DNA from 2 places in the Ructibacterium sp. SJQ-7 genome. Region 2 is predicted to be linked to the other one. Evidence: riboswitches for the same ligand, from Rfam matches in the RefSeq annotation. Region 2 holds a riboswitch; the other holds the start of a gene.
The links. A riboswitch is a leader RNA that binds a small molecule or an ion and turns the genes downstream of it on or off. The one in region 2 is predicted to bind cobalamin.
Positions count from the first base shown of each region.

Region 1 (3,195 bases), 1.3 Mb from region 2:
CTACAGTCGATGTAGGACTTTCATCATTGTCATATACCTCATCAATTATAACCCTTTCCGTTACTTTCGGCGTCGGCTCAACATTCCAACCGCGCAATGACGGTGCATCTCCGCCCCACCAAAACGCAAATACCAATACAGCAATAATTATACTTCCTATAATTATGTGCCTTTTATATTTTTTCATTCAATATCTCCTGAAAATTATTACTTTCTAAGCAAAATCAAATTCATCATTACAAACTGTAAACTGTTTTTTATCACATTAATTTCATCTTGTGATATATTGCAGACATCGCTCATATCATAAAGCGAATTATCGCCGTTCATAAATCGTTTTAGCGACACCAAACTGTAAAAACATTGTTCTGTTGCCATTTGATTCGAACCGTCACCGTCGTATGTATGTTTAAAACCGTCGCCTATTGTATAGTACGACATTAAATTATCCGCTAAATTCTTGCCGTTCTTTTCAAAGCGTTCATCAAAAGGCGATATTCCGAGTTCACAAAGTGCAACAATGACTTGTGCGCAGCTTTCGGAATTTTCCGTACCCCAACTTGAATATCCTCCGTTTTCATTTTGACTTGCCGATAAAAAAGAAATTGCCTTGTTCACACAATTTGACACTTCGGAATTATCCGTATAATTTGAAAGTGCTTGCAGAGCCATTGCCGTAACATCAACATCACTCTCTCCACTGCCCAAAAGTGACCATCCACCGTCATCAAGCTGACTGTTTATAATCTTTTCAACATACATTTCTCTTGTTGCATGAATTTGTGCATCGGTATTGTACGGCATATCATACTGTCCGCAGTCAAGTGCAATCAATGCCCATATTGCACCGTTTATACCTTGCCAAGTAGTTTTTTCAAAATCTCCTAAAGGAAGTAATAAATTATATCCACCGACATTTTGAGGGTCTTTTCCGATTGATGTGAGTGCAGTTATAACTCTTGAATATTCGGTATATTTTTTGTTATGCAATACACCGCCACATTCTTTTACATAATTGACAACATTGTTGTAATAATTCTCATAATAGCCGACAGGTATATCACCGCCATTTCTGCTCAGTCCCATTATCAGCCACTCACCGCCTATCGATGATACGGTAGGAGTTTGCGAATTATCATATAAATATTTTTCCGTATCACTTATGACGCTGTTTATATCGTCAATACTTACCGCAAAAGCATTTGCAGATGAAATCAAAACAAACGATAAAATTAAAGATATTATTTTTTTCATTAATACGCTCCGTTTCTGTAAAATCAAATAAAAAAAGCTGTGATAATTTTTTCAAATTATCACAGCAGAGTTTTCCTGTGTATATCACATATCGGCACGCAAACAACACGCTTAATACATTTATATAAGCGTACGATACTACTGCTCCTATATTGACAACATCAATAAGTACGGAGCAGTATCAAAGCAGGTCTTCTGACTCGTATTATATAAAGCAAGCTTAACATTTTTATATTCGCCTTCTCAGTTTCCCAATGACTGACTTTCATCAAAAAATATAAAAACTTCAATACATACAGCGACTGTTATCGTTCGGGATTCTCACCCGATTCCCTTTTCACCGACTATACCCATACAATATAGCCGACACTTTGTGTGATTATTCATTTTTTAGTATTATATCATCAAAAATATGTACCGTCAATGTGCTATATTACTAAAGTTATACTTGACATTCACATATTTTATACCTTATAACACAAAAAATGCGACACCTAAAAGCATCGCATTTTTGAATTACATTATGAATTTTGTTTTGTATAGTTTAGAAGTCCGCCTGCGTAAAGCATTTCTTTTTGACGGTCTGACAAATCTGCATTAACCTCAAAATCAAAGCCTTTTGTTACGTTTGTCACCTTAATAACTTTACCGTTGGCAATTTGCTTACCGATATTTTCAATCTTCAATTCGTCCATTTGGTCAATCTTATCGTAATCCGATTCATTTGCAAATGTTAGCGGCACGATACCGGCATTAATAAGATTAGCCATATGAATTCTTGCAAATGACTTAACGATAACTGCCTTAACACCCAAATACAACGGTGCAAGTGCAGCGTGTTCTCTTGAAGAACCCTGTCCGTAGTTTGAACCGCCGACAATTACGCTCTTACCAAGTTCAAGCGCTCTGTCGTGGAACTTTTCGTCACATACAGCAAAACAGAATTCCGAAATCTTAGGAATATTTGAACGCAACGGCAAAATCTTTGCACCGGCAGGCATAATATGGTCTGTTGTGATATTATCGCCGACCTTTAGCGAGCATTTTGCGTCTATTGTTTCAGCTAACGGCTCTGATACAGGGAAAGGCTTAATATTAGGACCTCTAAGTACCTCAATACTGTCCATATCCTTTTCATCTGCCGGAGGAACTATCATATTATCGTTTATAGTGAACTTTTCAGGCAATGTTATATCAGCCGCGTCACCAAGTGTTCTCGGATCTGTAAATACACCCGTAAGAGCTGAAATAGCAGCTGTTTCAGGTGATACAAGATAAATCTGACCGTCTTTTGTACCACTTCTGCCTTCAAAGTTTCTGTTAAACGTTCTTAGTGAAATACCCTTTGAATTAGGTGACTGTCCCATACCTATACAAGGACCGCAAGCACTTTCCAGTATTCTTGCACCTGCGTCAATCATAATAGCCAAAGCACCGTTATTTGCAAGCATATTCAAAACCTGCTTTGAACCCGGAGCGATTGCAAGAGAAACATCAGGATTAACAGTCTTACCTTTTAGAATATGTGCAACTTTCATCATATCAAGAAGTGATGAATTTGTACATGAACCGATACAAACTTGGTCAATCTTCATACCACTAAGCTCGCTTACCGACTTAACATTATCAGGTGAATGAGGGCAAGCTGCAAGCGGTTCAAGTTTGCTAAGGTCTATATTAACTTCTTCGTCATATACAGCGTCTGCGTCTGCACATAGAGGTGTGTATGCCTCTTCTCTGCCTTGCGCTTTCAAGAATTCATGTGTTATTTCGTCTGATGGGAATATTGATGTTGTTGCACCAAGTTCCGCACCCATATTTGTAATAGTTGCTCTTTCGGGAACTGACAAAGTTTTAACTCCTTCACCGCAGTATTCGATAACTTTGCCTACACCGCCCTTAACAGAAAGACGCTTTAGAACTTCCAAAATTACATCTTTT
Region 1 is NZ_CP195193.1:366,536-369,730, forward strand. Features, by position in the region: gene ACSAMO_RS01670 (DUF4430 domain-containing protein) at 1-187, opposite strand, end outside; gene ACSAMO_RS01675 (prenyltransferase/squalene oxidase repeat-containing protein) at 208-1,254, opposite strand; cobalamin riboswitch at 1,423-1,641, opposite strand; gene ACSAMO_RS01680 (aconitate hydratase) at 1,776-3,195, opposite strand, start outside.
Region 1: it holds a riboswitch for cobalamin, as region 2 does, so the genes downstream of both, ACSAMO_RS01675 (prenyltransferase/squalene oxidase repeat-containing protein) here and ACSAMO_RS07730 (energy-coupling factor ABC transporter permease) in region 2, are expected to answer to the same signal.

Region 2 (3,195 bases):
ATAATAAGAAACAGCATAGTAAGCGCAGTAAATACGCTTACCAAAAAGCTGTTTGCCCATATGCAGATAACAAGCACCGACATTGAAAACAGAAGTTTTGCAATAGGTGCAATATTTCTGAGTTTTGAATTATATGCTAATTTATCAATTATCATTTTTCTTTTTAGCTGTTACTCTGCCAAGTACAAAGCCGACAATACCGGCGCCCACTCCTGCCTGAAGACAGAAGAAAAGTGACTCGATTTCACCTGACGGCGGCTCCCAGAACGGCTCAAACCATGGCTCGTAACTTTCGTCCAATTCACTTATGGCGTCTGATGCTTGGTCGTCAGAACCGCCAAATTCGTGACCGCCCATAAACAGTAGCGGTACGGCAATTATAAGAACAAGTATAACTGCTAATATTGTATTTTTAACCCAAAGTTTCATTAATATATACCCCCTTATATAACATTAAGCTGCTTAAGTTCGTTTGTACAGTTCTTAGCCAATACATTGAATATCATAACAGACAGAATACCCTCTGCAATGGCAATCGGAACTTGTGTAACCGCGAAGATTCCCATAAACTTTACAAGTGACGCAAAGAAGTTTTGGTCAGGGAATGCAAGCGCAAGCTGGCATGATGTTACCACATAAGTGAATATATCACCTATTGTTGCGGCAAGAAATACTGCAAGACCTTTCGGTGCGTTAAGCTTTTGGCAAAGCTTGTATATACCGAATGAAACGAACGGTCCGGCAATCGCCATTGAAAATGTGTTTGCACCAAGTGTTGTAAGTCCGCCGTGTGCAAGAAGAAGTGCCTGGAACAAAAGCACGATTATACCGAGTAAAGACATAATCGACGGTCCGAAAAGAATTGCACCGAGTCCTGTACCTGTCGGATGTGAACAACTTCCTGTAACTGAAGGGATTTTTAGCGATGAAAGAATGAAAACGAAAGCTCCTGCAAGTGCAAGAAGTATTTTTGTTTTGTTGTTCTTCTTTGCTTGTTTTTGCATACTGATACCGCCTGCGATAAGGAACGGTATACATACAACTCCCCATATAATACAGTAGTTCGGAGGAAGATAACCCTCCATAATGTGCATTGCGAATGCGTTTGTCATAGGAATGACAAGCAGTAGTGAAAGCATTGCCACCAATAGTTTTGTTTTCCTGTTTGCTAAAGACATAAATTTTTCTCCTTTTCTTCTTATGAAATATGTTTTAGCACACAAGTGACCACTTAAATCAGTTATGAAACTTTTTGGGAGTGTAGAAAACTTGTGATTTTCACATACCAAAAAAAGCCGTAGGGATTGGGTAAATCCTATGGCTTAAAATCTGAATGATTCCGCCATTGACCCATCGTTCGTAGGCACAAATGCGCTCGATTTTCGGCAGGCGATCCGACTGTACGGTAGCGTGACTGTGAGGGAATTTCACCCTGCTTCTCCTTTTGAAAACAAAAATAAATAAATATTTGTTTACCGAAAACGGATATATTGTACATCTCATCAGATTTCAAGAAATTAGTTCGGATTTTGCGAAAATGAACTCGTCGGCGTACGTTTGTACGTTAGAGTTTATTTTCACAAAAAGTGCATAGGTAAGCCGTAGGCTTGCCTATCATTTACTGTGTTTATCAATTTATGAAATATAATAATTATTTTGCACGTTCCGGACAATTTATTGGAATCTGAAATATATCTTGTCTATTTTAACACTATTATATCGAAAAATCAAGGGAATTGACAATAAATTAAGTAGGGTGTATAATTTTTTTATCTGTTTAGAAAAGGAATGATATATTGTGGATACATCAAAAAGCAAAACAGCCTTTGACGAGGCTAAAAAATATATACCCGGCGGAGTTAATTCGCCTGTAAGAGCGTTTAAGAATGTCGGAACTTATCCGCTTTTTATAGAATGTGCAAACGGAAGTAAGATATATGATATTGACGGAAACGAATATATAGATTATGTCGGCTCATGGGGACCTATGTTTTTGGGACACTGTAAGGAAATCGTTTTGGAGGCGGTTAAGGAGGCTTGCGATAAAGGTATGTCTTTCGGTGCACCTTGCCTTGCCGAAACGGAGCTTGCAAAGAGAATTTGTTCGCTTGTTCCTTGTGTAGATGTTGTGAGAATGGTTAATTCGGGTACGGAGGCAACTATGTCTGCGATACGTCTGGCAAGAGGTTACACAGGCAGAAATATAATAGTAAAGTTTGAGGGCTGTTATCACGGACACAGTGACTCGCTCCTTATAAAAGCCGGTTCGGGTGCGGCAACTTTCGGAAGTGCGTCATCGGCAGGCGTGCCTGAAGATTTTGCAAAATACACGCTTGTTTTACCGTACAATGATATTGACGCAATAGAGGACGCATTTGAAAAAATGGGTAATGAAATTGCCGGAGTTATAATTGAGCCTGTAGCAGGAAATATGGGTGTTGTACCGCCTAAAGACGGATATTTGCAGAAAATTCGCGAGATAACGAAAAAGTACGGAAGCGTGTTTATTGTGGACGAGGTTATGACGGGATTTAGATTATCTGCGTCGGGTGCAATAGGCAGATTTGGTTTGGACGCAGATATTGTCACATTCGGAAAAATTATCGGCGGCGGTATGCCTGTCGGCGCATACGGCGGTAAACGTGAGATTATGGAATTTGTTTCGCCGACAGGTCCTGTTTATCAAGCAGGTACATTGTCGGGTAATCCGCTTGCAATGGCGGCGGGTAACGCACAGATTAAATATTTGCAGGAAAACCCCTATATATATGAAGAAATTGAACAAAAGGGTGCATATCTTGAGGGTGAATTTAAAAAGTCGGCTGAAAAATATGGCGTGAATGTTCGTGTAAACAGAGTAGGCTCAATGATGAGTGTATTCTTTACGGACAATGACGTAACAAATTTTGAAACCGCGTCAAAGTCGGACACCGAAAAATTCAAAGTATACTTTAACGAAATGCTTAAACAGGGTATTTATCTTGCACCGTCACAATTTGAGTCGCTGTTCTTGTCTGACGCACATACTAAGGCTGATTTGGAAAAGACAGCGGCGGCATTTGACAAGGTTATGGAAATATTGCGATGAATTATTACAGAGAATGTAGACTTTGTCCGAGAAACTGCGGTGTTGACAGAAACAGGACAGTCGGTGTATGCGGTCAGAGTGATAAGCTTTATGTGGCACGTGCCGCA
Region 2 is NZ_CP195193.1:1,680,881-1,684,075, reverse strand. Features, by position in the region: gene cbiQ (cobalt ECF transporter T component CbiQ) at 1-155, opposite strand, end outside; gene ACSAMO_RS07735 (energy-coupling factor ABC transporter substrate-binding protein) at 145-429, opposite strand; gene ACSAMO_RS07730 (energy-coupling factor ABC transporter permease) at 444-1,178, opposite strand; adenosylcobalamin-variant (AdoCbl-variant) riboswitch at 1,380-1,457, opposite strand; gene hemL (glutamate-1-semialdehyde 2,1-aminomutase) at 1,799-3,088, shown strand; gene ACSAMO_RS07720 (radical SAM protein) at 3,085-3,195, shown strand, end outside.